DNA from 2 places in the Streptomyces sp. GLSS-08 genome. Region 2 is predicted to be linked to the other one. Evidence: riboswitches for the same ligand, from Rfam matches in the RefSeq annotation. Region 2 holds a riboswitch; the other holds the start of a gene.
What was found. A riboswitch is a leader RNA that binds a small molecule or an ion and turns the genes downstream of it on or off. The one in region 2 is predicted to bind cyclic di-AMP.
Positions count from the first base shown of each region.

Region 1: it holds a riboswitch for cyclic di-AMP, as region 2 does, so the genes downstream of both, AC0ZLC_RS26790 (C40 family peptidase) here and AC0ZLC_RS30325 (transglycosylase family protein) in region 2, are expected to answer to the same signal.

Region 1 is NZ_JBWJAQ010000017.1:113,666-129,538, reverse strand. It holds gene AC0ZLC_RS26795 (hypothetical protein) at 1-243, shown strand, start outside; gene AC0ZLC_RS26790 (C40 family peptidase) at 339-1,571, opposite strand; cyclic di-AMP (ydaO/yuaA leader) riboswitch at 1,610-1,781, opposite strand; gene pcrA (DNA helicase PcrA) at 2,173-4,680, shown strand; gene AC0ZLC_RS26780 (M23 family metallopeptidase) at 4,856-6,478, opposite strand; gene AC0ZLC_RS26775 (esterase/lipase family protein) at 6,655-7,515, opposite strand; gene AC0ZLC_RS26770 (cobalamin B12-binding domain-containing protein) at 7,883-8,299, shown strand; gene AC0ZLC_RS26765 (DUF5691 domain-containing protein) at 8,474-10,102, opposite strand; gene AC0ZLC_RS26760 (SWIM zinc finger family protein) at 10,155-11,507, opposite strand; gene AC0ZLC_RS26755 (ATP-binding protein) at 11,640-12,794, shown strand; gene AC0ZLC_RS26750 (DUF5682 family protein) at 12,887-15,493, shown strand; gene AC0ZLC_RS26745 (VWA domain-containing protein) at 15,493-15,873, shown strand, end outside.
Region 2 is NZ_JBWJAQ010000025.1:3,301-19,173, reverse strand. It holds gene AC0ZLC_RS30380 (hypothetical protein) at 82-1,431, shown strand; gene AC0ZLC_RS30375 (hypothetical protein) at 1,540-1,683, opposite strand; tRNA gene AC0ZLC_RS30370 (tRNA-Leu) at 2,040-2,125, opposite strand; gene AC0ZLC_RS30365 (ABC transporter ATP-binding protein) at 2,512-3,285, shown strand; gene AC0ZLC_RS30360 (ABC transporter permease) at 3,538-6,066, shown strand; gene AC0ZLC_RS30355 (class I SAM-dependent methyltransferase) at 6,128-7,423, opposite strand; gene AC0ZLC_RS30350 (NAD(P)/FAD-dependent oxidoreductase) at 7,682-9,088, opposite strand; gene AC0ZLC_RS30345 (Ppx/GppA phosphatase family protein) at 9,555-10,496, opposite strand; gene AC0ZLC_RS30340 (DUF501 domain-containing protein) at 10,734-11,273, opposite strand; gene AC0ZLC_RS30335 (FtsB family cell division protein) at 11,300-11,776, opposite strand; gene eno (phosphopyruvate hydratase) at 11,874-13,160, opposite strand; gene AC0ZLC_RS30325 (transglycosylase family protein) at 13,519-14,250, opposite strand; cyclic di-AMP (ydaO/yuaA leader) riboswitch at 14,255-14,425, opposite strand; gene AC0ZLC_RS30320 (LysM peptidoglycan-binding domain-containing protein) at 14,641-15,639, opposite strand.

The DNA.
Region 1 (15,873 bases), on a different contig from region 2:
GTCCCAGCGATGCTGCACGGCGCGCTCACCATGCTGGTCACCGGTGTCGTACTGGTCGGCCTCAACCAGGCCGACGACAACCCGCTCGACAACATCAAGCTCGGCGTGAAGCTGGCCCTGCTGATCGTGATCCTCGGTCTCGTCTACGTGAAGCGCGACGAGGAGAAGGTCGAGAAGGGCGCCTTCGCCGCGGTCGGCCTGTTGACCACGGCGAACATCTTCATCGCGGTGCTCTGGACCTGAAGGTCCTGAGCCTTCTCGGACCACCGTCGGCCGGTGTCCGGCGTGACCCGGGGGATCACGCCGGACACCGCGTCACGCCTGACGCGGTCCCGCCCTCACGCCGGGCGTACCACGCTGTGGATCGACGACTCGCCGCCGTGGTGGAGCGGCTCCTCGCGGACGTAGGCGCCCGGCCTCCAGGCGTGGATCATCATCCCGTGGCCGGCGTAGAGCCCGACGTGGCCGCTGTCGTCGTCGAAGAACACCAGGTCACCGGGGGCGATCTCGGAGGGCGGGACGCTGGTGCCCGCGCCGGCCTGGTCCCGGGTGGTGCGGGGCAGAAAGACACCGGCGGCCATCCACGCGGCCCGCGTGAGACCCGAGCCGTCGTACGAGTCCGGGCCCATGGCGCCCCAGACGTACGGCTTGCCGATCTGCGCCCGGGCGTAGGCGAGCACCTTCCCGGCCGTGGTGGCGTAGGACGGACCGTCCGTGGTGAGTACCGTGCCGGCCGTGGTGGCGTAGGACGGACCGTCCGTGGTGAGTACCGTGCCGGCCGTGGTGGCGTAGGACGGGTCGTCCGTGGTGAGTACCGTGCCGGCCGTGGTGGCGTAGGACGGACCGTCCGTGGCGAGCACCGTACCGGGCGTAGGGGCGTACGAGGGGGCGTCCGCCGTGCTGCCCGGGCCGTCGGCCGGGGAGTCCGGGTCCTGCCGGGCGGGCGCCTCCGGGCGAGGCTTCTCCTGGGCGGTCTGCTGCTGGGCCGGCTCCTCGGTCCTGCGCTCCGCGGCTTCCCGCTGCCGCTCCTCGACCGCCGTGAGCCGCGCTTTCTCCGCCGCGGTGAGCTGCGCGAGCAGTCCGCGGGCGTCGGCGAGTTTCCGCTGCACCTGCGCCTTGGCCGACTTCAGCGTCCGCTGCGGCACGGCCGGTTTCTCCGGCCCCCCGGCGGCCTCGGACCCCTTGCGCACCGTCGCCGCCTGCTCGGCGGTGTGGCCGGCCGGCAGGACGGGGGCGGTGTCGGAGACGGCGGCCCCGGTGCGGGACAGGGTGACGGCGTACGGAACCGGTTCCGCGCGCGCGGTGGGGGGCCTCTCGGTGCGGCCGGCCACGTCGTCGCGGGGGGTGTCGTCCCGCGTGCGCTGCTTGGGGCTCTTCTCCCTGGCCGTGTTGTACCGCTGGGTGGCCGTCCCGGCCTGGTGATAGAGGTCGTCCACCTTCTTCTGGACTTCCTCGCGACTGGGCTTCGAATCGGCCGAGGGTGCGGCGTTCGCGGTCTGCGAGAGCAGGGCCACGGAGGTGAGGGCCGCCGTGGCGAGACCCGGGACCCGTGCGCCCGCTACGCGCGTCACTGCGGGACGCGTTGTGCGTTGCGACGCCAAGAGAGGCGACTCCTTCCATGATCCGCCTACCGGGTTAGCTGTCGGGTTCGGGCGGGTGGTTCGGAAGGGTTGCCCTACGGTCCTCGCCCGGACGGGCGGTCGGACCGATTCACCCCGAAGATCGGTGGGTCCCCGGTTCCGGCCGCCGCGTGGGCGCGCCGGATTCGGCGGAGGCCGCGCGGCCCGGCGTCGTTCGCCGGTTGGGTCGGGCGGCCTGACCGGCACGTTAGCCAACTCGTGTGGCTTCTGTGAAGGTTGATGGCCGATATGCCCGATACGTTTTTGTGACCTTCTTTTCGGGGGTCGCTTCGCACCTCCGGCCGACTCGGTGTCCGGACGGTCTCCGCGGTCCGCGTGACGTGGCGTGCGTCTCGTCCGTGCCGGTCACCCGAGGTGACGGTGCGGATCCGGAGGGCGAGGCGGGGTCGGGCGGCGGGCTCCAGGCAGGGGGAACGTGTCCGGCGGGCGGCCTCCCGCGTGGTGCCGGAGGCCGCCCGTCCGCTTCTGGGAGACCCGTGGAGTCCCGACGTGGCCACGGGCTGTCAGTGGGGCGGCCTAGACTCGGAAGGCGATGAGCAGCCTCTTTGACGACAGCTTCCTGGCGGACCTCAAGCCCTCCGGGGCCCACGGGGAAGAGCCCCCGCCGCCGCCCGAGGACGGGACGCCGGAGCAGCTTCCGGACGACCTGTTCGGCGGCCGTTTCGACGTGCCCCCGAGCCGGGACGCGTACTACCGCGACGGTGCGGCACGCCCCGCCGTGGACCCGGCGACGCTGCTGGACGGGCTGAACGAGAACCAGCGCGCGGCCGTGGCGCACGCCGGTTCCCCGCTGCTCATCGTGGCCGGCGCCGGGTCGGGCAAGACCCGCGTGCTCACGCACCGCATCGCGTATCTGCTGGGCGAGCGGCACGTGCACCCCGGCCAGATCCTCGCGATCACCTTCACGAACAAGGCCGCGGGCGAGATGAAGGAGCGCGTCGAGCAGCTCGTCGGCCCGCGCGCGAACGCGATGTGGGTGATGACCTTCCACAGCGCGTGCGTCCGCATCCTGCGCCGCGAGTCGAAGCGGCTCGGCTTCACGTCCTCGTTCTCGATCTACGACGCCGCGGACTCCAAGCGCCTCATGGCCCTGGTCTGCCGCGACCTGGACCTCGACCCGAAGCGCTACCCGCCCAAGTCGTTCAGCGCCAAGGTCTCGAACCTGAAGAACGAGCTGATCGACGAGGAGGACTTCGCCGCCCAGGCCGCCGGGGCCTCCCGGACGGAGTCGGGAGGAGGTTTCGAGGAGACCCTCGCTCAGGCCTACGCGCTCTACCAGTCGCGGCTGCGCGAGGCCAACGCGCTCGACTTCGACGACCTGATCATGACGACGGTCAATCTGCTGCGCGCCTTCCCGGACGTGGCCGAGCACTACCGCCGCCGCTTCCGCCATGTCCTCGTCGACGAGTACCAGGACACCAACCACGCGCAGTACGCCCTCGTCCGCGAGCTCGTCGGCACCGCCGAGCACCCCGTGGACGTGCCGCCGGGCGAGGACGACCTGCCGCCCGCCGAGCTGTGCGTCGTGGGTGACGCCGACCAGTCGATCTACGCCTTCCGCGGCGCGACGATCCGCAACATCCTCCAGTTCGAGGAGGACTACCCGGACGCGACGACGATCCTGCTGGAGCAGAACTACCGCTCCACCCAGACGATCCTGAGCGCCGCGAACGCGGTCATCGAGCGGAACGAGTCCCGCCGCCCCAAGAACCTGTGGACCAACGCGGGCGCGGGCGCGCGGATCACCGGCTACGTCGCCGACACCGAGCACGACGAGGCCCAGTTCGTCGCCGACGAGATAGACCGCCTCACGGACGCGGGCGAGGCCAAGGCGGGGGACATGGCCGTCTTCTACCGGACGAACGCCCAGTCCCGTGTGTTCGAAGAGGTCTTCATCCGCGTCGGCCTGCCGTACAAGGTCGTCGGCGGCGTCCGGTTCTACGAGCGCAAGGAGGTCCGCGACGTCCTCGCGTACCTGCGCGTGCTGTCGAACCCGGAGGACTCGGTCCCGCTGCGCCGCATCATGAACGTGCCCAAGCGCGGCATCGGAGACCGGGCGGAAGCCATGATCGACGCCCTCGCCCAGCGGGAGAAGATCAGCTTCCCGCAGGCACTGCGCCGTGTCGACGAGGCGTACGGCATGGCGGCCCGCTCGACGAACGCCGTCAAGCGGTTCAACACGCTGATGGAGGACCTGCGGACGGTCGTCGAGTCCGGCGCCGGCCCGGCGACGGTCCTGGAGGCCGTCCTCGAACGCACCGGTTATCTCGCCGAGTTGCAGGCCTCGACGGACCCGCAGGACGAGACCCGGATCGAGAACCTCCAGGAACTCGCCGCCGTGGCACTGGAATTCGAGCAGGAGGCCGGAGAGGGCGAGACCGCCGGCACCCTCGCCGAGTTCCTGGAGCGTGTCGCCCTCGTCGCCGACTCCGACCAGATCCCCGACGAGGAGGACGGCAACGGCGTCATCACCCTGATGACCCTGCACACCGCCAAGGGCCTTGAGTTCCCGGTCGTCTTCCTCACCGGCATGGAGGACGGCGTCTTCCCGCACATGCGCGCGCTCGGCCAGACCAAGGAACTGGAGGAGGAGCGGCGCCTCGCGTACGTCGGCATCACGCGCGCGCGGGAGCGGCTGTACCTGACACGTTCCTCCATGCGCAGTGCCTGGGGTCAGCCTTCGTACAACCCGCCGTCCCGCTTCCTGGAGGAGATCCCGGACGCGCATCTGGACTGGAAGCGCACGGGAGGCATGGGCCCGGTGGCCGCGGGCCCCGTCTCGGGTGTGGCGGCCTCGCTCTCCTCGTCGCGCTCGCGGTCCGCCGCCTCCGGCGCGTCCGGCTTCGCGACGCGCCGCGGCGTCGCCGAGAAGCCGGTGGTCTCCCTGGCCGTCGGCGACCGGGTCACCCACGACCAGTTCGGCCTGGGCACGGTCGTCGGAGTGAAGGGCACCGGCGCCAACGCCGAGGCCACGGTCGACTTCGGCGAACCGAAGCCGAAGCGGCTGCTGTTGCGCTACGCGCCTGTCGAGAAGCTGTAGGGAAACCCGGCGCGCCCGGCGTCCACGGGCCCGGCCCGGGCATCACCGCCCGGGCCCGCCGGACGGGGCGCCCGCGCCGGCCGGCACGGGATCGGTGCGGCGCAGAGGGGTGCCCGAAGGGTGCACTCAGCGGACGCGGGACGGTGGGGCTGGGGGGACGCGGAGCGGGTGGGACTCAGGTGGGGTCGATGTCGTGGCTGCGCAGCCACGACAGCGGGTCGATCGCCGAGCCGCCCGCCGGACGGACCTCGAAGTGCAGGTGCGGGCCGGTCGAGTTGCCGGAGTTCCCGGAGAACGCGATCGGGTCACCCGCCTTCACGACGGTCCCCGACGGGACCTTGTACGTGGAGAGGTGGCAGTACCAGGTCTCCGTACCGTCCTTGGCGGTCACGATCGCCATGTTCCCGTACGCGCTGTTCCACTGCGTCCGTACGGTGCCGTCGGTCGCGGCCATCACCGTCGTGCCGTAGGAGACCGGGAAGTCGATGCCCGTGTGCACGGACATCCAGTTGATGCCCGACTGCCCGTAGTAGGCGCTGAGCCCCTTCTGCGCGACCGGCAGCGAGAACTTGGGGCGCAGCCGCTCCTTGCGGGCCGCGTCCTCCGCCGCCTTCTTCCGCTTCGCCTCCTGCTCGGCCTTCAGGTCAATACGTTCCTGCGTCCGGCTCGCCCGGTCGGCGAAGTCGTCGGCGTCGGCGGAGAGGTTCGCGAGCTGGGTGTCCAGCTGGTTGTTCGCGGCGGACGGCTTCACGGACGTCTTCTCCGGAGCGGCGGCCGTCGTCTCGGTGTTGTCGTCCGCGCTCACGCTCACGACGGAGGCGGCGGCGATCCCCGCGACGCCCATCACGCACGCCGAGGGCACGGCCACCGTCAGCAGGGCGGAACGCCTGGCCGGGGCGCGGCGCCGGGAACGGCTCCCGGCGCGCGATGCCGAACGCGAACCGGGAACGGGCCCGGCCGCTTCCGGGGCGGTCTCCTCGACACCGTCGAGAAGCAGCGACTGCGGCTCTTGGTCGTCCTCGCCGTCGTGCGAGTCGAACTCGCCGTCGTGCGAGTCGTCCTCGCCGTCGCTCGCGTCGAACTCGTCGGCAGGGCGGCCGGGTTGGTCGTACGGCACCTGCTCGAAGGTGGCGGTCGCCTGCTGGTCGAAGGGCACGGACTGCGGCTGGTCGTAGGTCTCCGACGACGAAGCGGCCCGGTCGTACGTCTCGTACGCGTCCTGGCCGCCGTCGCTGTTCCATTGGGTGGCGTCGTACGCGCCCGTGTCGAGCGGCTGCGTGCCCCACTGCTGGGTGCGGTCGCCCTGGTCGAGGGGGTTGGCGGGCTCGGCCTGGTTCCAGGCGGCCGCGTCCCACTGGCCGGTGGCGTCCTGGCCCTGTGACTGCGCGGGAATACCGCCGAGTTGCTGGTAGCCGCCGGACCAGTCGGTGGTGGCGTAACCGGCGGTGTCGTACGTGGCCTGGTGCTGCGCCGCGTACGGGTCGAAGCCCGGTGTCGGCTGGTGTGCGCCCGTGAGGGGGGAGGAATCGCCCCCGGCGGACCACTGCGTGGCGTCGTACGAACCGGTGGACGCGCCCGGGGCGGAGCCCGGCATGTCACCGAAGAGCGGGTCGGTCGCGAAACTCGCGGCCTCGTAACTGCCGCAGCCTGATTGAAATCCGGTGGCGGGGTACCCGTCGTACATGGTGAAGTCGCCGTACGGGGCGTCCTGGTGGCCGTACGGCGCATGGTGCGCCTCGGCGGCATCGGGAGCCGGAGCCGGGGGGGTAACGGTCCCCGACGGGTGACGGTCGTTCACCAACTTCTCTTTCGCCTCGACAACAGGGGCTGGCAGAGCAGTGCGGCGACTGTACCCGGCGGTACGCGGGCGCGACAATCTTCGGCAGGTTTCGTGCTGGCGGGAAACGGGCATTCGGCCGTGTTTCGGGGGACTGCAGGCACGACCTTGGCCTGGCGTTCGATGAATGTTCGATATCAGGCGACTGTCAGGCCTTCGGCCCGGCCGGCCGCGGGAGCTTCCGTCTCCTCGATGTCGAGCGCCTGGCGTATCCCGGCCGCGACCGCGGGGTGGACGGGAAGCGCGAGATGTCCGACGCCGCTCACCCGCACGTTCTGCCCGAGCAGGTCCGGATGGTCGACGCAGGCCGTCTCCAGCGGGTCCATCAGCTGGTCGAGATCACTCCAGAAACCCACGAAACGCGTACGGCAGCCCGGCGCGGGCAGCCGCAGTTCACCGATCACGGGCGAGTCGGGGCGCATCTGGCGGACGATCGGGTGGGCGTTCATCAGGGGAGCGACCCGGGTGCCCGAGTGCGGCGTGCCGAGTGTGACGAGTGTGCGCACACGGTGGTCCCCGCCGAGGCGCTGCACGTAGTAGCGCGCGATCAGACCGCCGAGGCTGTGCCCGACGATGTCCACCCGCGCGTGGCCCGTGCGCTCGCAGATCTCCTCCACGTGCCGCCCTAGCAGCTCGGCGGCGGTGCGGATGTCACAGGTGAGCGGGGAGTAGTTGAGCGACTCGACGCGCTGCCTGCCGTGCTGGGCGAGGCTGCGCCGCAGCAGCACGAAGACCGAGCGGTTGTCGATGAACCCGTGCAGCAGCACCACCGGGGGCCTGGCGTCGCCCGGCAGCGTGGCGGTGTCCGGCGGCGGGAGCGGCGGGGCGGCCCGGCGCTCCTGGGCGATGCCGGACGGATAGAGGAGCAGATGCCCGGCGAGGATCGTGATCTCCAGGGCCGTCGCCTTCAGGAGAGCCGTCGAGAGTCCGGCCAGCCTGCCGGGAAGGATGCGCCGGCAGAGAGGAAGAAGGGGTTGCACTGCCCAGGTGGCCTTCATGGCCGACCTCCCGTCGGCACGCCGGAGGACGCCTCTGTCCCCCGTGTGCCCTCGTGGAAAGCCATGGGGCGGCGAGCCGGTGGTGGCCGGTGGCCCCGCCGCGCCCCGCTCGCGGCGCCGTGGTGCGGCGACTCGAGTCGGCTCTCCTGTCGCGCGCACCCCTCCGCGGCGTGTGCCGCAGGTCCCCGCGGCGCGTGTGCCGCGGAAATCAGAGACGAGCGCGGCGAACGTGTCCCACCGTGTGATTTCCCCCTCGGTCTCCACCGTGAAACTGCCGGGTGCGGGATGCTGGCGATAACGTTCGTTCACTTCCCCGGTCCGTGCGGCGCGGGGCACCGGGTTGTGTAGTCGGTTCATGGAGGCAGTGATGGGTGTGGCAGCCGGTCCGATCCGCGTGGTGGTGGCCAAGCCGGGGCTCGACGGCCACGATCGCGGGGCTAAGGTGATCGCGCGTGCGCTGCGCGACGCCGGTATGGAGGTCATCTACACGGGACTGCACCAGACCCCGGAGCAGATCGTGGACACGGCGATCCAGGAGGATGCCGACGCGATCGGTCTCTCCATCCTGTCCGGCGCCCACAACACGCTCTTCGCGGCCGTGATCTCCCTGCTCAAGGAGCGTGAGGCCGAGGACATCAAGGTCTTCGGCGGCGGCATCATCCCCGAGGCGGACATCGCGCCTCTCAAGGAGAAGGGTGTCGCGGAGATCTTCACGCCGGGCGCGACCACGGCGTCGATCGTGGACTGGGTACGGGCGAACGTGCGACAGCCCGCGGGGGCGTAGCGCTTCCAACGGGATGGCGGATGCCCGGTGCAGGTGCCGTCTTCGGAAACCGCGCGAGCCTTGGACGCACCGTCGCGCCCCTTGTGCCGGGCGCGGGACTCCGCTGGGGTGCGCCGGGCGCCGGTGCCGGGTGCCCGGAGCCGGCAGCGGAGTGCCCGGCCGCGGGGTGCCCGGTCACGGGGGCGGCTCCGTGAGCTCGGCCGACATGGTGGCTCGCAGCCGCAAGGTGGTGGTGAGGCGCTGGAAGGCCTCGGCCCAGTAACCGCCTGCCCCCGGGGAGGCGTCCTCCGGCTCGTCCGGGATCGCGGTGAGGCCCTCCAGACGCCCCGCCTCCCCCGGATCCAGGCACCGCTCGGCCAGCCCCATCACCCCGCTGAAACTCCACGGATAGCTGCCCGCGTCCCGCGCGATGTTCAGCGCGTCCACGACGGCCTGTCCGAGCGGCTCGCTCCACGGCACCGCGCACACACCGAGCAGCTGAAACGCCTCGGACAGCCCGTGCGTGGCGATGAACCGCGCCACCCACCCGGCCCGCTCGGCGGCGCCCAGCGTCGCGAGCAGTTTGGCCCGCTCCGCCAGCGACACCGCGCCCGGGCCGCCGGCCTCCGGGGCGGACGGCGCGCCGAGAAGCGCCCGCGACCAGTCGGGGTCCCGCTGCCGCACGGCCGCCCGGCACCACGCCCCGTGCAGCTCCGCCTGCCAGTCGTCCGTCACCGGCAGCGCCACGATCTCCTCCGGCGTACGCCCCCCGAGGCGGCGGGGCCACGTCCCGAGCGGCGCGGCCTCCACCAACTGGCCGAGCCACCAGGACCGTTCCCCCCGGCCCGCCGGCGGCTTGGGCACCACGCCGTCGCGCTCCATGCCCGCGTCGCACTGGTGGGGGGCCTCCACCACGATCGCCGGCACACTCCGCGTACGGTCCAGCGCGACGCAGGAACCGGCGCGGTCCGCCATCCGCGCGGCGAGCGCCGACGCGGGCAGCGCGGACAGCAGCTCCGCCGCCGTGGCCCGCACGTTGCGGCTCCGGTCGGCCAGCGCCCGCTCCAGGAACGGCTCGTCCGCGGCCTCCAGGCCCGTCCGCAGGGAGTCGAGGAACATCAGGCGGTCCTCCGCCCGCTCCGTCGTCCACGTCGTCGCCAGCAGCTCGCGGGCCGTCGCCGCGTCCTGCGCCCGGATCGCCGACAGGAGCGCGACCCGCTCGGCGAACAGCCCCTCCTCCCACAACTCCCGTATCCGCTCCGGCTCCCCGTGGCCCGGCAGTGACGCACCGCCGCCGGGCGCGGCGCGCAGCGCGAACCGCCAGTCCGCGTTGAGCCGCGCCAGCCACAGCGCGCGCGGACCCGCGAAGGCCAGCGCGGCGGGCCGCAGGTCGGTACGGCCCCGGGCGGCGTCCAGCAGCGCGGGCAGCGCCTGCGGCGGCGGGGCGAAACCGCGTGCGTTCGCCAGGGCCAGCCACTGCGGCAGCAGCTCCATCAGGTCGGGCGCAGAACCCCGGCGACCGCCCGACCCCGCGCCGGACCGGTCCGCCAGCAGCATCGCGAGCCGTCGGGCCGCGGCGGGCGGCAGGGGCGGGCGGGGGTCCCGCGCGGCCGGTTCGGGCCGGGCGGCGGCCCGCGCGGGGCGCAGCCCGGCCCGGCGCCGCACGGTCTCCACGGCGGCCGCGTCCAGCAGGGCTGCCGGTGCCTCCCGTCCCGGCGCCCACCCCGGTGGCGTACGCCGGTCGGTCCCGAGCAGCGCGGAGGTGACGAGCTCCTCCCAGGCGTCACCGGCGGGCGCGCCGGCAAAAGCGGCCGTGCTGTTCATGAGCGTCCTTTCGGCGGCCGGTCCGTCACGGCGGACGGGGAGAGATACGTCGTCAGCACAGGGGTACCGCCTCTCCCCGGCCCTCGGGCCAGGCGGTCAGGGGCGTGAAGCCGCGGTGGCCGCACTCGCCGAAGACGGTGACCGGTGCGCCGCCGGAGAGCGCGGCCAGGCGCCACAGCCCCGGGCGGGAAACGGCGGACGGGGCCACCGGCAGCGCCAGATCGCCCTCCGCGTCGGCCAGTTGCCAGGAATCGCCGGCCGGGGTCGGTACGACCCGGCTCAGCGTCACCGGGCAGGAGTCCAGCCAGGGGTCGGACCGCAGGGCCTCGCCGTAACGGGCGGTGGCCTCGGGCGTGGTCATGCCGGGCGGGCGTAGGTCCGTGGGCGCGGGGGCCGTGAACTGCTCGCCCAGCGCCGCCCGCAGCCGGCCGTCACCCGCGTACGCCGAGAGCTCCGCCTCGAAGGCCAGTCCCACCGGCAGCGCCAGCTCGGGTGCGCGGCCCGCCGGCCCGTAGGAGAGGAGCAGCGCGGTGCGGCCGGACCCGGCGCCGTGCAGCCAGATGCGGCGCGTGGTGAGGGTGCTGTCAGCCGTGTCGTACTGGGCGAGGACCAGCCAGTGGTCCCGCACCGGCGGGCCGTCGGCGGAGCCCGGCAGCCCCACCCGGGAACGGACCGTGGCCGCAAGGCCGTCCGGCAGCCGCTCCCGGCGCAACCACCCCTGGTCCAGCAGATGGAGCAGCGCGCACTCCTCCAGCAGCCGCACCGGCCACCCCGGGCCGGACGCCGGGATCGCCCCCAACTCCCGCACCCGCGCCGCCAGCCCGGGCGCCTGCGCGTCGACCATGCGGGCCGCCGTCTCCTCCCACATCCCGTACCCCGCCTGCTCGGTCCGGGCCAGGCCGCCGCGCAGCAGATCGGTCAGCCGCTGCTCCAGTTCCGCCGCCCCCGCGGTGATCCGCTCGGCCCGGCGCTCCGCCCGGCGCCGCGCCGCATCCGGATCCCCCGTGGCCGGGGGACCGGACGTCCGCTCCGCCCGCTTCTCGTCCGCGCGCCTCCTCCTTCCCTCCAGCCACTGCTCCGCCCAGTCCGGTGCCTGCCCCGGCGGCACCGCGCCGTCCTCGGCCGCCCGGAGCAGCAGCAGCCCCAGCGCGTGCTTGCACGGGAACTTCCGGCTCGGGCAACTGCATCTGTACGCGGGCCCGGTGGAGTCCGCGAGGTCGACGACCGTCTGATACGGCCTGCTGCCACTGCCCTTGCACAGTCCCCACACCGCCCCCTCGCCCGACCTGCCCGCCTCCGACCACGGTCCGGCCGTCCCGAGCCTGCTCCCCGCCTTGCGTGACGCGACGTCAGGCGCCAGTGCCAGCACCTGATCCGCCGTCCAGCGCACCCCCTGCTGAGTCATGACAACGACGGTAGATCCCGCCACTGACAATCGATCCAGGCGAGGGTATCCGCGCAGGTCAGAGCGCATTGTCAGTGGCGTGGTGCACGGTGGAGCCAGATCGAACCGGCCGAGCTGGAGGGGGACCGAGCCATGTCCGTGTCCGTTGACCCGTCGTCCATCAATCCGCCCGCGGGAAAGCTCCCGGGGCGGCCCGCGGAGGAGGCGGGCGAGGTGCTGCGGCCGCATGCCGAGACCGCCTTCGCCGCCGAACTCGCCGCGCTGGCCGCGCAGGACGACCGGCCGCGGCCGGCCCGCTGGCGGATGTCACCGTGGGCCGTCGCGACGTATCTGCTGGGCGGCACCCTGCCGGACGGCACGGTCGTCACACCCAAGTACGTGGGCCCGCGCCGCATCGTCGAGGTCGCCGTCACCACGCTCGCCACCGACCGGGCCCTGCTCCTGCTCGGCGTGCCCGGCACCGCCAAGACGTGGGTGTCCGAGCATCTCGCCGCGGCCGTCAGCGGCGACTCGACGCTGCTCGTCCAGGGCACGGCGGGGACCCCGGAAGAAGCCATCCGCTACGGCTGGAACTACGCGCAGCTGCTCGCGCACGGCCCCAGCCGCGACGCACTGGTGCCGAGCCCCGTCATGCGGGCCATGGCCGAGGGCATGACGGCCCGTGTCGAGGAGCTGACCCGGATCCCGGCCGACGTCCAGGACACGCTGATCACGATCCTGTCGGAGAAGATCCTGCCGATACCGGAGCTGGGGCAGGAGGTGCAGGCCGTCCGCGGCTTCAACCTGATCGCCACGGCCAACGACCGGGACCGCGGGGTGAACGAGCTGTCCAGCGCGCTGCGCCGCCGTTTCAACACGGTGGTGCTGCCGCTGCCCGAGAGCGCCGACGCCGAGGTCGACATCGTCTCGCGGCGCGTCGACCAGATCGGCCGCTCCCTCGACCTGCCGGCCGCGCCCGAGGGCGTCGACGAGATCCGCCGCGTCGTCACGGTCTTCCGTGAGCTGCGCGACGGCGTCACGGCCGACGGGCGGACGAAGCTGAAGTCCCCGAGCGGCACGCTGTCCACCGCCGAGGCGATCTCCGTCGTCACCAACGGCCTGGCCCTCGCCGCCCACTTCGGCGACGGCGTCCTGCGCCCGAGCGACGTGGCCGCCGGCATCCTCGGTGCCGTCGTCCGCGATCCGGCCGCCGACCGGGTCATCTGGCAGGAGTACCTGGAAGCGGTCGTCCGTGAGCGGGACGGCTGGAAGGACTTCTACCGGGCGTGCCGGGAGGTGAGCGCGTGAGCGTGCCGGGCGGGCCGCCGAGGGGGGCGGGGGAGGACGAGCCGGACGCGGGCGCCACGGCGGGAGCGGGTGCCTCCGTGGCGCCGGACGCGATGGCCTCCGTGGTCCCGGAGGCAGGTGCCTCCGCAGGAGACGGAGACGGAGACGGAGGCGGGCCGGCGGGCTCGCGGGGCGGCGGGCCGGCGGGGGCGCGAGGTGGTGGGCTCTCGGGCCGGGGGCGGGGGCCGCTGCTGCTGGGGGTGCGGCATCACGGGCCGGGGTCGGCGCGGGCGGTACGGGCCGTGCTGGACGAGGCCCGGCCCCGGACGGTGCTGATCGAGGGGCCGCCGGAGGCCGACGCGCTGATCCCGTTCGCCGCCTACGCGGACCTGCGGCCGCCCGTCGCGCTCCTCGCCCACGCCGTGGACGAGCCCGGACGGTCGGCGTTCTGGCCGCTCGCCGAGTTCTCACCGGAGTGGGTGGCGATCCGCTGGGCCGTGGAGCACGGGGTCCCGGCCCGTTTCATCGACCTCCCGGCGGCACACACGCTGGCGTGGGGGAGGCAGGACACGGAGCCGGACGACGCGGCTGCCGAGGCCGAGGCCGAGGCCGGGTCCGGCACCGACGCCCTGCGCGTCGACCCCCTGGCCGTGCTCGCGGAGACCGCCGGCTACGACGACCCCGAGCGTTGGTGGGAGGACGTGGTCGAGCACCGGGCCGGAGCCGGAACCGACGTGTACGCGCCCTTCGCCGTGCTGGCCGAGGCCATGACCGCACTGCGCGAGGCGTACGGGATCGGCGGTCACGACCGGGACCCGGTGCGGGAGGCGCACATGAGACTCCAGCTGCGGTCCGCGCAGCGGGAGTTCGGGGACGACGTGGCCGTGGTGTGCGGGGCGTGGCACGTGCCGGCCCTGCGTGAGAAGCACACCGTCACGGCCGACCGCGCCCTGCTGAAGGGGCTGCCCAAGGTCAAGGCCGACATGACGTGGGTGCCGTGGACGCACCGCCGGCTGTCCCGGGCCGGTGGGTACGGGGCGGGCATCGACTCGCCCGGCTGGTACGGGCACCTCTTCCGCGTCCGGGACCGCCCGGTCGAGCGCTGGATGACGAAGGTGGCCGGACTGCTGCGCGACGAGGACCGCATGGTGTCCTCCGCGCACGTGATCGAGGCCGTGCGCCTGGCGGACACGCTCGCCGCGATGCGTGGCCGCCCGCTGCCGGGGCTGACCGAGACCACCGACGCCGTGCGCGCCGTGATGTGCGAGGGCTCGGACGTGCCGCTCGCGCTCGTGCACGACCGCCTGGTCGTCGGGGACGTCCTCGGGGAGGTGCCGGAATCCGCGCCCGCGGTGCCGCTGCAGCGCGACCTCACCCGGCTCCAGCGGCGGCTGCGGATCAAGCCGGAGCCGCTGGAGCGGGAGTTGGAGCTCGACCTGCGGAAGGAGACCGACGCCGCGCGCAGCCGGCTGCTGCACCGGCTGCGGCTCCTCGGCGTCCGCTGGGGCGAGCCCGCCGTGTCGCGGGGGAGTACGGGCACCTTCCGGGAGACCTGGCGGCTGCGGTGGGAGCCGGAGCTGTCCGTGCGGGTGGCCGAGGCCGGGGGGTGGGGCACGACCGTCCTGTCCGCGGCGACCGCCAGGGCTGCGTCGGACGCCGTCGCCGCGGGCTCCCTGGCCGACGTCACGGCACTCGCCGAGCGTTGCCTGCTCGCCGAGCTGCCGGACGCGCTGCCCGTGGTGATGCGCGTCCTCGCCGACCGCGCCGCCCTCGACGCGGACGTCGGTCATCTGGCCCAGGCACTCCCCGCCCTGGTCCGTTCCCTGCGCTACGGCGATGTGCGCGGCACGGGCACCCAGGCCCTGACCGAGGTCGCGGCGGGCCTCGCCGAGCGCGTCTTCGTCGGGCTGCCGCCGGCCTGCGCGGCCCTGGACACCGACGCCGCCGAGGAGATGCGGCGCCATGTGGACGCGGTCCAGGGAGCCGTGGGGCTGCTGGCGGAGGCACAGGCCGCGGCGCGCGAGGCGGCGGAACCGGGAGGGACGCGGGACCAGGGCCTCGTCCGGGACCGCTGGCACTCGGTCCTGCGGGTGCTGTCGGGGCGGGACGCCGTGCCGGGGGTGATCCGGGGGCGCGCCGTCCGGCTGCTGCTGGACGGTGGGGAGCTGGAGCAGGACGAGGCCGCCCGGCTCATGGGGCTCGTGCTGTCCCCGGGGACGGCGCCGGGCGACGCGGCGGCGTGGATCGAGGGGTTCGTCGGCGGCGGCTCGGGCGGCGGAATGCTGCTCGTGCACGACGAACGGCTCCTGGGGCTGGTGGACGCGTGGCTGACGGGGGTGCCGGCCGACGCGTTCACGGACGTACTGCCGCTGCTGCGACGCACGTTCTCGGCGTACGAGACCGGCGTGCGCCGGACGCTCGGCGAACTGGTGCGGCGCGGGCCAGGACCGGGGGCGCGGGTCTTGGCGACCGCGTCGGCGGTACCCGGGTTCGCGGCCGGCCTCGACGCGGAGCGCGCGGACGCCGTACTGCCGGTGCTGCGCCTGCTGCTGGGCTTCGGGGAAGCCGACGGTCCGCCGGGCACCGACGGTCCGCCGGGCACCGACGGTCCGCCGGGCACCGACGGTTCCCGTGGCTCCGACGGTTCCTCGGGCACCGGCGGCTCGATCGACACCGGTGGCTCCGGCGGCGATGACGACGACGTCAGGGGGGTGGCCTGATGGCCGCGGGAGTGACGAACGGTGCGGAGGCGGGCGGACGTTCCGGAGTCGGCACGGGGGCCGGCGCCGACGAACGGCTGCGCCGGTGGCGGCTCGTCCTGGGAGGGGACGCCGCGGACGGCACCGGCTGCACGCTCACCGGTCAGGACGCGGCGATGGACCAAGCGCTCGCCGCGCTGTACGGGAAGGGGGACAGCGCGCGGTCGGGACGGGAGCGCGGCGCGGGACTCGGAGCGTCGGCGCCGTCCGTCGCGCGCTGGCTCGGGGACATCCGGACGTACTTCCCCTCCTCCGTCGTCCAGGTCATGCAGCGGGACGCCATCGACCGGCTCGGGCTGGCCACGCTGCTCCTCGAACCGGAGATGCTGGAGGCGGTGGAG
Region 2 (15,873 bases):
TGCTGACCGTCTGCGGGTACCGTGAGGAACAGGTGCGACCGTGAACACCGTGAACGCCATGGAACTGTCGGGAATTGAAACATGGCCACGAGGAACCGCACGCCCAATCCTGCCCTGGCTGACCTTCTTGACCAGGCACGATGGACGCGTACACAGCTGGCACAGCAAGTCAACCGCCTCGGTCCGCAGGCCGGACTCGACCTCACGTACGACCGGACAGCCGTCGCCCACTGGATCGCCGGCACACCACCGAAACCCGAGGTCAGGCCGCTGATTCTGGAGGCCCTGTCCGCGCGGCTGGGACGACCAGTCACCCACGAGGAAGCTGGTCTCACCCCGGCTGCGCCCTCCTACGGTTCTCCGCCTGTCGACACTGTCGAGGAGCTGATCAACCTAGGAAGGGCAGATATGGACCCATCCCGTCGCGGGCTCCTCACCACCACGCTTTTCTCCGCCGCACTCTCCGTGCCTGCGTTCCAGCAGACCGCGCGAGCCAGCAGCGAGCCCGTCTCGCCCGGCAAGGCCACAACCCGGATCGGGACCGCCCAGGTGACCGCCGTCCGCTCCATGACCGAGCGGATCGCGGACATCCTCGACGAGCTGGGCGCCGGCCATGCCAGACCCATGGCCGCCGCCTTCCTCGTCAACACGGTGGGACCCTGGCTGCGCGCCCAGGCGACGGAGTCCACCAAGCGCGCCATACTCGCCGCCGCGTCCGACCTCACGTACCTGACTGGCTGGATGGCCATGTACGAGAAGGCGCATGGCCTCGGGCAGACGTACTACACCAAGGCGCTGACGCTCGCCGACGAGGCAGGCGACCACGTCACCTACTGTCGGACGCTGCGCGGTATGTCGCTCCAGGCGTCCAGCCTCGGCCACGGCCGGATGGCGCTCGAACTCGCGGACTCCGCCGCAGAGGCCGCACCCTCCGCCGGGCCCCGCCTGGTGGCGTTCCTACGCGGACAGCAGGCTCACGCGGCGTCTATGGTCGGCGACCGCCGCCAGGCCCACACCCGGCTACGGGAGGCCGAAGCCGCTCTGTCCAAGGCGGACAACCGGCGTGACGCCGTAGGCGGCTACGACCAGACGGCGTATCTCTTCCACGCCTCCCATGTGCTGATGGAAGAACGCGACTACGAGGGCAGCATCCGAACGCTCAAGCAGAGCATCCGCGTCCAGCCGACTCACGAGCGACAGGGACGCGTCCACGCGTACGCCGTTCTCGCGGACCGGCAGCTCCAATACGGGCACCTGGATGCGGCGTGCCAGTCCTGGGACCGGTTCCTTGACGAGTACGAACTGGTCTCCTCGATCCGAGGAGACGACCACTTCGCGAGCATGCGCAAGAGCCTCGCGCCATACGCCAAGACGCGCCCGGTGCAGGACCTCGCAGGTCGGGTGCGGGAAGTGTCGGCGTCGAAGGGCTGAACAAGAAGACGCCTCCGGGGAAGCTGTCGGGACTTCCCCGGAGGCGGTGCACGTTTCACGGTAGCCCGGCGCTCCGCCATCAGCACTCGAACACGGACAAACGCGTCGTCAGTGACAGGCCGTACGGTTGGAGCAGGTCCCCCGACCAGACCCGCCCGGGGCCGCACTCCCGAACGTGGGGAAGAGGTAGCGCTGCAAGTCGCCGTAGCGGGCCACCCGGTAGTGCTCCTCGATGGCGGTCCTGTTCTCCACGGAGGCGAGCGTGTACGTACGGAAGCGGTATCGGCTCTCGTCGTCTACACCGTCGACGATGTAGCCCTTGCCTTTCGCCCACCCCGGCGGCCACTGCCAGCCGTCTCGTTGACGGCGCCCTTGAAGACGTCGGCGGAGGGCTCGCCGTCGAACACCTCTGTCTGCCACGGGCGGTTCTGCCGCCGCCGAGCCGCCACTTCACCTGGTGGCTGGTGATGCCACCGGCCTTGTTTCTTCGAGAAACTACGGATGCCGTGACGGCACGATAGGACCCGGTGATCCCACGGGGTTCCCACACCACGAAAGAGAGGGAGCATCTTCCCGCCGTTCTGGCTGGTCACGCGCTGTGAGCGCGGTGGTGCCCGGAACCGGACTTGAACCGGTACGCCCGCGAGGGGCAGCGAGGTTTAAGCTCGCCGTGTCTGCATTCCACCATCCGGGCAGGCCATGGGCTCCGCATCGAGGATCCGAGCCTATCGGGACGCATCCCCCTAACTAGGGGTGCGTGGCCCGATCTTGTCTTATTTTATTGGCGTCTGAGGGTGCATCAGTACCTGGTACGGGCCATCCGCACTTGCCAATAGCCTTTCGGGCCGCCCCCGGCCGCGTATACGGAATGACGGAATTTCACCGCCTCGGTGACGGTGTTCGCGTGCCGCGGGCCTGATGGGTCCTCAGGGAGGATCGTCATCCCCAGGTATGACACGGCCGCCCGTGGTCCGACCGGAGTCGCCCCCGGGAACCGGAACAGGGGGTGACTACACGGCGCCCCAGGACCGTGAGGATGGACGACGTCCCCCAACGTCGTCCCGTCAGGAGCACCCTCCCGTGACCACCACCCCCCTCGCCGGCCGGACCACCGCGGTGGCCGCCAGCGCCACGGAACTCTCGAAGGTCTACGGACAGGGCGAGACCCAGGTGGTCGCCCTCGACCGGGTCACCGTCGACTTCCGGCAGGCCGAGTTCACCGCGATCATGGGCCCCTCCGGCTCCGGCAAGTCCACGCTGATGCACTGCGTGGCCGGCCTCGACACCTTCTCCTCGGGTTCCGTGCGCATCGGCGAGACGGAACTCGGGTCCCTCAAGGACAAGCAGCTCACCAAGCTGCGCCGGGACAAGATCGGCTTCATCTTCCAGGCGTTCAACCTGCTGCCGACCCTCACCGCCCTGGAGAACATCACGCTCCCGATGGACATCGCGGGCCGCAAGCCGGACAAGGAGTGGCTGGACACCGTGATCGGCATGGTGGGTCTCGCCGACCGCCTCGGCCACCGCCCCTCCGAACTGTCCGGCGGCCAGCAGCAGCGTGTCGCCGTGGCCCGCGCGCTCGCCTCGCGGCCCGACATCATCTTCGGCGACGAGCCGACCGGAAACCTCGACTCCCGGGCCGGCGCCGAGGTGCTGGGCTTCCTGCGCAACTCCGTACGCGAGCTGGGGCAGACCGTGGTCATGGTCACCCACGACCCGGTGGCCGCCGCGTACGCCGACCGCGTGGTCTTCCTCGCCGACGGGCGGATCGTGGACGAGGTGCACGAGCCGACGGCGGACGCGGTCCTCGACCGCATGCTGCGTCTCTCCGGCGGGAACACCCGGACGTCCTAGGGCCTGTCCGACGCCGAGGGCCGCACCGGCCGACCCGCCCGCGCGAGTCCGACACCGCCGCCCTCCCCCCAGCGTCGCGGGCCCGCCGCAACGCACCGCCATGGGCCACCGTCACCGCCCACCGCCACGGGCCGGCGTCCCCGCCCACCGCCGCGAGCATCGTCGCCCCGCCGTCGCGGGCCGCCTCCGCGACGGCCCGGACCGCTCCCGCGGCCGACCACAGCTTCTCCTTCTCCTGGACTGAGTCAACCCATGTTCCGTACCGCCCTGCGCACCGTCTTCGCGCACAAGGCCAGACTGTTGATGACCGTGCTCGCCGTCATGCTCGGCGTGGCGTTCGTGTCCGGCACCCTGGTCTTCACCAACACCATCTCGGACGCCCTCCAGAAGAGCTCCGCCAAGGGCTTCGACCACGTCGACGTCGCCATCCAGCCGGAGGCCCGGCAGGACGAGGGCGACCGGATCGGCAAGGAGCCGAAGCTCACCGAGCCCCTGCTGAAGAAGGCGGCAGGGGTCTCCGGCGCCGACACCGCCGTCGGCGTCGTGAACGGCTTCACCGCCCTGGCCGACAAGGACGGCGAGCTGATCGGCGACGGCTTCCAGTCGCAGGGCGGCAACTACTGGGGGAAGAAGGACCCGAGGTACCCGCTGACCGCCGGCCACGCGCCCCGCGGCGCTGACGAGGTCGCCATCGACTCGGAGACCGCCCGGCGGGCCGGGTACAAGGTCGGCGACACCCTGCGCCTCTCCGTCGACGGTCCCGTGCTGAAGCCCACGATCACCGGCGTCTTCACCACCGACGACGGCAATGTCGCCGCCGGCGGCAGCCTCGCCCTCTTCGACACGGCGACCGCGCAACGGCTCTTCGGCGAGCCCGGCACGTACGACGAGATCGACGTGACGGCCACCCCTGGCACCAGCCAGACCGCGCTGCGCAACGCGCTCGACGAGGTGGTGCCCGAGGACGTCGCCTACACCACCACCGGCAAGCGGCTCGCCGACGACCAGGCGACGATGATCGCCTCCCAGATGAGCGGCATGAAGACGGGCCTGCTGGTCTTCGCCGGCATCGCCCTGTTCGTCGGCACCTTCATCATCGCCAACACCTTCACCATGCTGGTCGCCCAGCGCACCAAGGAGCTGGCGCTGCTGCGGGCGGTCGGCGCCTCCCGCAGGCAGATCACCCGCTCGGTGCTGCTCGAGGCGTTCGTGGTCGGCGCGGTGGCGGCCGTCACCGGGCTGGCCGCGGGCATCGGCATCGGCGCCGGAATGCGCTCCCTGATGAGCACGCTCGGCGCCACCGTCCCGGACGGGCCGCTGGTCGTCTCGCCGGGCACCGTCGCCACCGCGCTCGCCGTCGGCATCCTGATCACCATGCTGGCCGCGTGGCTGCCGGGCCGCCGGGCGGCGAAGATCCCACCGGTCGCCGCGATGAGCAGCGTGCACGCGAAGGCGACCACCAAGTCCCTCGTCGTACGCAACACCCTCGGGGCCCTCTTCTCGGCGGCGGGCATCGCCGCGGTCCTGTTCGCCACGACCATGGACGGCTCGGACGGCCAGGCCCCGATGGGCATCGGCGCATGCCTGCTGATCGTCGGCGTGTTCATCCTGACGCCGCTGCTGTCCCGCCCGCTGATCGCCGCGGCGGCGCCCGTGCTGCGCGTCTTCGGGGTCTCCGGCAAGCTGGCCCGCCAGAACTCCGTGCGCAACCCGCGCCGCACCGCCGCCACCGCCTCGGCGCTGATGATCGGACTCACCCTGATCACCGGTATGACGGTGATGGCGGGCAGTCTCCGGACGTCGATCGACAAGATGGCCAGCGCCGCGATCAAGGCGGACTACGTGGTCTCGATGGCGAACGGCACCATGCTCTCGCCCGATGTGGAGAAGAAGCTCGCCGCCACCGACGGCGTCACCGCCACCAGCCCGCTGCGCGACGCGCCCGCGCGCATCGGCGGTGAGACGGAGTACCTGACCGGCGTCAACGGCAGGACCATCGAGAGCCTGACCGACCTCACCGTCGACGACGGCACCTTCGAGGTCGGCGGCGCGCGGGTCGTCGTCGACGACAGCACCGCCGACGCGCACGGCTGGAAGGCCGGCTCGCACTTCACGGTCTCGTACGAGGACGGCAAGCGGCAGCGGCTCACCGTCGCCGGCGTCTACCAGGGCAACGAGATGATCCAGGGCATCATGCTGGACAACGCGGCGCTTACCCCCCACCAGAGGGACCCGTACGACATGCAGGTCATGGTGAAGACGTCCGGCGGGCCCTCCGGTGCGGTCAAGGACAGGCTGGAGGCGGCGCTCGGCGACAACCCGGCCATGCTCGTCCAGGACAAGAAGGACATCTCCGAGGACATCGCGAAGATGTTCACCCTGATGCTGAACATGCTCTACGGCCTGCTCGCGATGGCGGTGATCGTCGCGGTCCTCGGTGTCATCAACACCCTGGCCATGTCGGTCTTCGAGCGCTCCCAGGAGATCGGCATGCTGCGTGCGATCGGCCTGGACCGCAAGGGCATCAAGCGGATGGTCCGGCTGGAGTCGCTGGTGATCTCACTGTTCGGCGGAGTGCTGGGCATCGGCCTGGGCGTCTTCTTCGGCTGGGCCGCCGGTGAACTGCTCGGCTCCAAGATGGCGACGTACGAACTGGTGCTGCCCTGGGGCCGGATGGCCGTCTTCCTGCTGCTGGCCGCGGCCGTCGGTGTCCTGGCGGCGCTGTGGCCGGCCCGCCGCGCGGCCCGCCTGAACATGCTGACGGCGATCAAGTCGGAGTAGTCGGACCCCAGTCAGGGGCCCCGTCCGGATCCGGACGGGGCCCCTCCCGCTTTCGCCGCCGCTACGTCCGCGCGTTCCAGGTGCGGGCCCGCAGCGGCATCCCGGAGGCGCCCGGTACGGGGGTCCGCACCGCGAGCACCTGGTTGACGCCGATGCGGTTGCGTTCGAACGCCAGGGCGCTGGCCGCCATGTAGAGGCGCCAGACGCGGGCGCGTCCCGGGCCGGTGAGCCGCACCGCCGACGCCCACTGCGCCTCCAGGTTGGCAACCCACTGACGCAGCGTCAGAGCGTAGTGCTCGCGCAGGGATTCGACGTCACGTACCTCGAACCCCGCCCGCTCCAGCTGCGTCACGGTGGTGCCGACCGGCGCGAGTTCGCCGTCGGGGAAGACGTAGGCGTCGATGAACTCGTCCGCGCGGTGCTTCGACTCGTCGCTCGCCGGGCGGCGCGCGATCTGGTGGTTGAGCAGGCGCCCGCCCGGCTTGAGCAGGGCGTGCAGCACGCGCGCGTACTCCAGATAGCGCTCGGCTCCGACGTGTTCGGCCATGCCGATGGAGGAGATGGCGTCGTACGGACCGTCGGTGACGTCCCGGTAGTCCTGCACCCGGATCTCGACCCGGTCGGTCAGCCCCTCGTCCGCGACCCGCTTGCGGGCGTAGGCGGCCTGCTCCTGCGACAGCGTGACGCCCACGACGCTCACGCCGTGCTCGCGGGCGGCATGGATGGCCATGGAGCCCCAGCCGCAGCCGACGTCCAGCAGCCGTCCGCCGGGCCGCAGGTCCAGCTTGCGGCAGACGAGTTCGAGCTTGTCGCGCTGGGCACCCTCGAGGGTGCCGGCATCCTCCCAGTAGGCGCAGGAGTACACCATGGACAGCCCGAGGACGATCTCGTAGAAGTCGTTGCCCACGTCGTAGTGGTGGCTGACGGCGCGCTTGTCGCTGCCTCTGGTGTGCAGGCGGCGGCGCCTGCGGACCTCCTCCGCGGGCGGGGCGGGCGGACCCATCGGCCCGCCCATCCGCAGCAGGCCCCGGACGGCCGCGCGCACGTCGGGATCCCGCAGGGTCTCGCCGAGGCCCCCGGCCCCCGTCGGGCGCTCCCACAGGAGTCCGGCCATCACCCTCAGGGCCGCGTAGAGGTCCCCCTCCACCGCGAGGTCCCCGGCGACCCAGGCCCGGGCGAGCCCCAGCTCGCCCGGCTTCCAGATCAGCCGGCGCAGGGCCCGGCGGTTCCTGATCACCAGGGTGGGGCCGCCCGGCGGCCCCGCCTCCGAGCCGTCCCAGGCACGCATGCGCACCGGGAGCGGGGCTCCCAGCAACTGCTCGAAAAGGCTCTTCAGCCGCAGCGCGGCATCGGGCATGGCCACACCTCCGTGACAGCGGATCCCGAAACGTCCGACACCACGTAAACACCAACCGCCCCCGCGCACAGTCCCCCACCCGTGTCATGGATGGGCAAAAATAGGTGCATAGAGCATGGTCTCGGGGATGCCGGGCCGCGCCGTACGGGGACGCCGACGGGCCCCGGGGGGAACCTCCCGCCCCACCGCGGAACGCCGAAGGGGCCGCCCGCACCACGGATGGCGGGAGGCCCCTTCGGGTCGATCAGTGACCGGAGGTCAGGAGGCCTTGGCCTTCTCCTCGGTCTTCGCCTGCGGGAGCTTGGCCTCCGCGGCCTGCGCGACGGCGGGCGCCGGCTTCGCGGCCTCGTAGAACTCCTCGCGCGGGGTCTCGATGGCGCCGAGGGAGACGACCTCGCGCTTGAGGAACATCGCGAGCGTCCAGTCCGCGAAGACGCGGATCTTCCGGTTCCAGGTCGGCATCGCCAGCCCGTGGTAGCCGCGGTGCATGTACCACGCCAGCCGGCCCTTGAGCTTGATCTTCATCTTGCCCATGACGATCATCGCGACGCCCTTGTGGAGGCCGAGACCGGCCACCGCGCCCTTGTTCGAGTGCGCGTACTCCTTCTGCGGGAAGCCCCGCATGCCGGAGACCACGTTGTCGCCGAGGACCTTCGCCTGACGCAGCGCGTGCTGCGCGTTCGGCGGGCACCAGGCGTTCTCGACGCCGGCCTTGCGGGCGGCGATGTCCGGGACCTGCGCGTTGTCGCCCGCGGCCCAGATGTAGTCCGTGCCCTGCACCTGAAGGGTGGGCCGGGTGTCCACGTGACCGCGCGGGCCGAGCGGGAGACCGAAGCGGGAGAGAACGGGGTTCGGCTTGACGCCGGCCGTCCACACGATGGTGCTGGAGTCGACCTCGAGGCCGTTCTTCAGGACCACGTGCCCCTCGACACAGGAGTCCATCGAGGTGGAGAGGTAGACCTCGACCCCGCGGCTCTCCAGGTGCTCCTTGCCGTACGCGCCGAGCTTCGGGCCGACCTCGGGAAGGATCTTGTCCGCGGCGTCGACGAGGATGAAGCGCATGTCCTCACGGGACACGTTGTTGTAGTACTTGGCCGCGTCGCGGGCCATGTCCTCGACCTCGCCTATGGTCTCCGCACCCGCGAAGCCACCGCCCACGAAGACGAAGGTCAACGCCTTGCGGCGGACGTCCTCGTCGGTCGTGGAGTCGGCCTTGTCGAGCTGCTCGAGGACGTGGTTGCGCAGGCCGATGGCCTCCTCGATGCCCTTCATGCCGATGCCCTGCTCGGCGAGGCCGGGGATCGGGAAGGTGCGGGAGACCGCGCCCATCGCGATGACGAGGTAGTCGAAGGGCAGCTCGTACGCCTCGCCCACGAGGGGGGCGACCGTGGCGACCTTGCGGTCCTGGTCGATGGTGGTGACCCGGCCGGTGAGGACTTCCGCCTTCGGCAGGACGCGTCGCAGCGGGACGACGACGTGCCGGGGCGAAATGCTGCCGGCGGCGGCTTCGGGGAGGAAGGGCTGGTAGGTCATGTACGACCGGGGGTCGACGACCGTGACGGTCGCCTCGCCGTAGCGCATCTTCTTGAGGATGCGCCGAGCTGCGTACAGGCCTACGTACCCACCGCCTACTACGAGGATCCTGGGACGCTCCGTGGTGCTCATGCCATCGAGTATCCACCCGCCTCAGGGGGGTCGCTCGTGCGCCCCTTCACAAGCATGGGTGGGGCCTCTGCTACACTGCGCGGCCCACGTGACCCAGGTCATGCCGCAGCAGGGGAACCACGGCACCCCGCGGACCGTTGTCAACACCGCGTGAGCAGCCAATCCGGGCCGTCGGGCCGCTGAACCGGCCTCTTGTTCCACGCGGTCGTCACGCCCCGGAAACACTCCCGTGAGCACCCTCCCGCGCCCCGCGAGCCCCTCGGAAGGGCCAACCGGACCCCATCCGCATTCCCGAGGCCCGAATTCCTTGTGAAGAACTTCACGAACTTTCCCGACGGCGCGTCACCAAGGGGTCCTTCCGGGCCCCTCGATCGCGCTCAAACGTTATCCGACCTGCTCAGCCGAGGCTACCGACGGGTAGTAAAGATTCCCTCACGGGTGGCCCCGCGCCGCGGGGAGGACCCCGTCACGCGACGGACCACGCGATGCCGTCGAGGATGTCGTGCTCGCTGACGACGACCTCGTCGGCGCCGATGCGCTCCATGATCGCGAGCAGCACGAGGGCGCCGGCGGCGATGACGTCGACGCGGCCGGGGTGCATCGAGGGGATCGCCGCGCGTTCCGCGTGCGTCGAGGACAGCAGCCGCCCGGTGATCTCGCGGACGGCGGCGTGCGGGATCCGGGAGTGGTGGATCGCCGTCGAGTCGTACTCCGGGAGGTCCTGCGCGATCGCCGAGACCGTGGTGACCGAGCCCGCGAGGCCGACCAGGGTGCGGGCCTCGCCCAGCGGGACGGTCCGCTCTGCGAGGTCCAGCGCGGCCTCGACGTCCGCCCGGATCGCCGCGATCTGAGCGGGCGTCGGCGGGTCGGCGACGACGCCGTCGTGCACGAGGTGCCGCTCGGTCATCCGTACGCAGCCGACGTCCACCGAGCGCGCGGCACGGACCCGGTCCTCGCCGACCACCAGCTCCGTGGAGCCGCCGCCGATGTCGACCACCAGGTACGGCTTCGCCAGGTCGTCCCGCCCCGTCAGCTCCCTGGTCGCGCCGGTGAAGGAGAACTCCGCCTCCTGGTCGCCCGTGATGACCTCCGGCTCGACCCCGAGGATGTCCAGGACCCCGCGGACGAACTCGTCGCGGTTCTCGGCGTCGCGGGAGGCGGACGTCGCCACGAAGCGCAGGCGCTCCGCGCCGTGTTGCCTGATGACGGCCGCGTACTCGCGGCAGGCCGCGAAGGTGCGCTCCAGCGCCTCGGGGGCGAGCCGCCCCGTCCGGTCGACGCCCTGGCCGAGGCGGACGATGGTCATCCGGCGGTCCAGGTCGACGAGTTCACCCGTCGCCGGGTCCGCGTCCGCCACGAGCAGACGGATCGAGTTGGTACCGCAGTCGATGGCGGCGACCCTGGTCATGCGTGCGGTCTCCTGTCGTGAGGACACTTCGGAACAAGCCCGGGCCCGGGGGTTTCCAGCCCGTCCGGCGTTCGAGGACGAGGCCGTCGGAGCGGGGGTGCCGGAAGGCCGGAGCCGGGGAGGGTCCAGCCCGTCCGGCGCTTGCGGACGAGGCCGCCCCGGCCGGAGCCGGGGGTCCGGGGGCTGACCGTCCCCCGGGAACGGCGCCCCCGGGGGACGGTCAGCCCTGGGGGACGGTCAGCCCTGGGGAAGGTCGGCCTCGCCCGCGGGGACCACGCACGCACCCTTGCGCCACCACTCCGGCAGCATGGCGATCGCCTCGTCGCCGAGGGGGTTCACGCCGGGCCCCGCGGCCAGGGAGTGCGCCACGAGCACGTGGAGGCACTTCACCCGGTCCGGCATGCCGCCCGCGCTCGGGAACCCCTCCAGGACGTCGATGGCGTCCCGGCGGGCGATGTAGTCCTCGTGGGCGGCCCGGTAGGCCGCGGCCAGCTCGGGGTCCGTGGCCAGACGGTCCGTCATCTCCTTCATGACGCCGTTCGCCTCGAGCGTCCCGATCGCGGACGCCGCCCGCGGGCACGTCAGGTAGTACGTCGTCGGGAACGGCGTGCCGTCGGGGAGGCGGGGCGCCGTCTCCACCACGTCGGGCTGACCGCAGGGACAGCGGTGCACGATCGCGCGCAGCCCGCGCGGCGGACGGCCGAGCTGCTGCCTGAAGGCCTCGACGTCGGCGTCGGTCGGCTCGGTGCGCGGGGTGGGCGGTGGGGGCGTTTCCATGCCTTGTGTGGTGTCTTTCTGGTCAGTTACTGGGCGGAGCGGTCGGACTTGTCCACGCCGTCCCAGACGTTGGCGTACCAGGGGCGGTCGGCCGCTCCCTGGTCGGTGCGGGACTTCTTCACCGCGTCCGGGTCGATCACGATGTAACCCGTCTCGCCCGGCATCACGAAGTGCAGCCGTTGCCGGATCTGCTGCTCGGCGTACGCGTCGTCCTGCCAGCGGGCCTTGAGGTCGCGCAGCTGCTCGACCCGCTGCCGGGCCTGCTCCTGCTCGCGCTCCAGCTCGGCGACCTCGGCGCGCTGGGACACGTACTGCCTCATCGGGTACGCGAGGGCCACGATCAGTGAGCACAGGACCAGCGCGAGCAGCGCCGCACGGCCCGTCAGGCGGGAGCGATGGGCCTGCCGTTTGGTCTGGGAGCGGTAGACCCGGGCCGCCGTCTGCTCACCGAGCAGGCGCAGCCTGGTCGTGGTGGAGAACCGGTCCCGGTCCTTCACGGCCATGAATCCCGCCTCCCCGGCACAAGCCCGTCACGTGCGTACGTCCCCGCACACGGTACGGGACCGAGTACGGGGACGTACGTACGACGCTTCCTGCGGGTCAGCCCTTGAAGCGGGGGAACGCCGAGCGGCCGGCGTACACCGCGGCGTCGTCGAGGATCTCCTCGATGCGCAGCAGCTGGTTGTACTTGGCGACGCGGTCCGAGCGGGCCGGGGCGCCGGTCTTGATCTGGCCGCAGTTCACCGCGACGGCGAGGTCGGCGATGGTGACGTCCTCGGTCTCGCCGGAGCGGTGGGACATCATGCACTTGAAGCCGTTGCGCTGGGCCAGCTCGACGGCGTCCAGCGTCTCGGTCAGCGAGCCGATCTGGTTGACCTTGACGAGCAGGGCGTTGGCGGAGCCCTCCTCGATGCCGCGGGCCAGGCGCTCCGGGTTGGTGACGAAGAGGTCGTCGCCGACGATCTGGACCTTGTCGCCCAGCTTGTCGGTGATGACCTTCCAGCCGGCCCAGTCGTCCTCGTACAGCGGGTCCTCGATGGAGACCAGCGGGTACGCGGAGACGAGCTCCTCGTAGTACTCGGTCATCTCGGCGGCCGAGCGGGACTTGCCCTCGAACTCGTACGCGCCGTCCTTGTAGAACTCGGACGCGGCGACGTCGAGCGCGAGCGCGATCTGCTCACCGGGGACGTAACCGGCCTGCTTGATGGCCTCGATGATGAGGTCGAGCGCGGCGCGGTTGGACTCCAGGTTCGGGGCGAAGCCGCCCTCGTCGCCGAGGCCGGTGGACAGGCCCTTGGTCTTCAGCACCTTCTTGAGGGTGTGGTAGACCTCGGCACCCCAGCGCAGCGCCTCGGAGAAGGACTCCGCGCCAATCGGCGCGATCATGAACTCCTGGATGTCGACGTTCGAGTCGGCGTGCGAGCCGCCGTTCAGGATGTTCATCATCGGGACGGGCAGCAGGTGCGCGTTCGGGCCGCCCAGGTAGCGGAACAGCGGCAGGTCGCTGGCCTCGGAGGCGGCGTGCGCGACGGCCAGGGAGACGCCGAGGATGGCGTTGGCGCCCAGCGAGCCCTTGTTGTCGGTGGCGTCCAGGTCGAACATCGCCTGGTCGATCAGGCGCTGCTCGGTGGCGTCGTAGCCGACGAGCTCCGGGCCGATCTGCTCGATGACCGCGAGGACGGCCTTCTCGACGCCCTTGCCGTGGTAGCGGTTGGGGTCACCGTCGCGCAGCTCGATGGCCTCGAAAGCACCGGTGGAGGCGCCGGACGGGACGGCGGCACGACCCGTGCTGCCGTCGTCGAGGCCGACCTCGACCTCGACGGTGGGGTTCCCTCGCGAGTCGAGGATTTCCCGGGCTACGACGACGTCGATGGACGGCACGAGCATCTCCTTCTGGGATGTGACGCGGGTAGCGGAGCCCCTTGGCCCCAACTGCACGGAGCCGCGGTCGGCTCCGCGACATGAGCCTAACCGGCTCCGGGGGATCGGCCAGCCGGTCGACCACCCCATGGACAGAACCGAGAGTAAATTGTTTCCGAACGGAACAAAAACCTGCCCCGTACAGGTAACCGCTTCGGAAGCGGGCCCACGGCGCGTCCATGAAAAACCCCGCTCCGGTGCGTACGGGGGAACACGCACCGGAGCGGGGAGCCCATGGGGGCGGGGGCGGCCCGCACGGGGACTCCATGGCGGAGTCCCCGGATGAGGGAGGGCCGTGGTTCAGCTGTCAGCCCGTCGGCCGGTGTCAGCTGAGGTGGAGCTGCTGGCCCGGGAAGATGAAGTCGGCATCGTCGATGATGTCCTTGTTCAGCTTGAACAGCTTCTGCCAGCCGCCCTTGACCTTCTTGTCCGCGGCGATCGAGCTGAGGGTGTCGCCCTTGACGACCTTGTACTCGCCGTCACCCTTCTCGACCTTCTTGCCGGTCGGGGTCTCGACGGTCTTCTTGGCCGTCTCCCGCTCCGAGGAGCGCGAGGCGCGCTGGTCCTGCGACTGCGGGGCCTGCTGCTGCGGCTGGGCCGGCTGGGCCGTGGCCGTGCTCTGCGAGCCGGAGCCGGAGCCGGAGTTGGCACCGGAGCCGGTGTCGGTCGACGAGCCGCCGGTCGAGGCGCCGGACAGGCCGGTGCCGCAGGTCGGCCAGGCACCCTTGCCCTGCGCGGCGAGCACCTTCTCGCCGACTGCGATCTGCTGGGACTTGGAGGCCTTGTCGGCGGTGGCGGCGTAGGCCGAGCCGCCGTAGGCGGACCAGGTGGAGGCGGAGAACTGCAGGCCGCCGTAGTAACCGTTGCCGGTGTTGATCGACCAGTTGCCGCCGGACTCGCACTGGGCGACGGCGTCCCACTCGGAGGTGCTGGCGGCGGAGGCGCTGCCGGCCGCCATCAGCGGAGCGGCGATGGCGACACCGGTGACACCGGCGAGCGCGGCGACACGGGTGGCCTTGGACGGGCGGCGGTGCTTGCCCTTGTTGTTGAGCAGCATGAAGTGATCCCCTCACCGACGCCTGCGAGGTGAGCTGTCGGGTTCGGGCGGGTGAGTGCCCGGTCGTCCGCCTCTGGCGTCCGACTCCACCCCAAGCCGTTCCCGGGTGTCTCTCGACTCCCGGACCCGGCACTTACCTTGGGTCCCCCGCTCCTGCCTACGGCGCTTGCGCGACGACTGTTCCCGGCCGGCCACTGGCAGGATTCGGCGTTGCGACCGTCGGGGCCCGCTGTAGCGAGCGATCACGACCGTAGACACGCGGCCGCCGGAATTTCAAAGATGATCAGGGTTTCTGAGACCCTTGTCTCACTCCACCAAACCGGACATTGCGGTGCGAAACATGACGCGAACTGGCGCTGTTTTGTACCTGATTCGCCATCTGACGCCCACTTAGTCTCCTGCGACCTCAAGGCTCTGACCGGGGAGGATGACGTCCGGGTCGGTGCCGACCGTCTTCTCGTTCTCCGTGTAGAGCTCGTTCCATCCGCCCTGCACGGCAAGGGAGTCGGCGATGCTCGTGAGACTGTCGCCGAGGCGGACGGTGTACGAGCCCTCCGCGGCGTCGCGGGGAGCGGCGGAGCCGCGCGAGACGTGACGGCCGGAGGAGGCCTCCTCGCCGCCGGCGGTCGCGTCGGCGTCCGTGCCGGCGTCGGCACTGGCGCCGCGGTGCCGACCGGTGCCCGTGCCCTCGCTCCCGGTCGCGGCGGTGGCGTCCGAAGAACCTGCGGTGCGACCCGACTTGTCCGAGTCGTCAGCCTTCGCCTTCCCAGCGCCCTTGCTGTCGGCCTTGCTGCCGGCCTCCGGGGAGGCGGTGGCGTCCTCGTCGGCCTTCGACGGCGTCCCGGGCTTCACCGCCTCGCCTGACGCGGCCGGAGAGGGCTTGGCGGTGGCGCCGCCGGACGACAAGCCTCCCGAAACGGGCGCGTCGCTCGACGGGGACGAATCGGGCGAGGGGGAGGCCGGCGATGCGGAGGAGTCGTCGGCGAGACCGGTGTCGACCTCTACGGACGCCGAGTTCTTGCTGAGGCCCGAGAGCGGTCCGCAGGTGGGCCAGGCGGCCAGGCCCTGCTTGTCGAGAACCTTCTCGGCGACGGCTATCTGCTGCGAGCGGCTGGCCTCGTCGGGGCTCGGCGCGTACGCGAGGCCGCCGTACTTCTCCCAGTTCTCCTGGGTCATCTGCAGGCCGCCGTAGAAGCCGTTGGCGTTGTCGGCACTCCACGAACCGCCGCTCTCGCACTCCGCGACCCGGTCCCAGGTGGTGCCGTCCGCGGCACTCGCACCGGTGGCACCGAGCAACGGGATCGCGATGGCCGATCCGGTGACTCCTGCCGCGACGATGAGCGCCGGAGCCTGGCGGGGGCGACGGTGACGACCGTTCCCGGAGAGCATGCGGTGGCCTTTCGAAGACAGCGATGACAGGCGCGACGGAAGATCCATCGCGTTGATGCGTGAACGTATCGGCAGTCGAACGCTTGTCACAAGTCGATGCAGCGCAGATCACGTGAAGATCACATTATTGACGGTGCGTCATGTTTGACGCCTCCGCGCCCGCGTACCGCCGGGCGTGAACTCCACCGGTGTGCGCCTGTTGCGAGCGCAATGCGCCCGTCCGTCGCGGGCCCG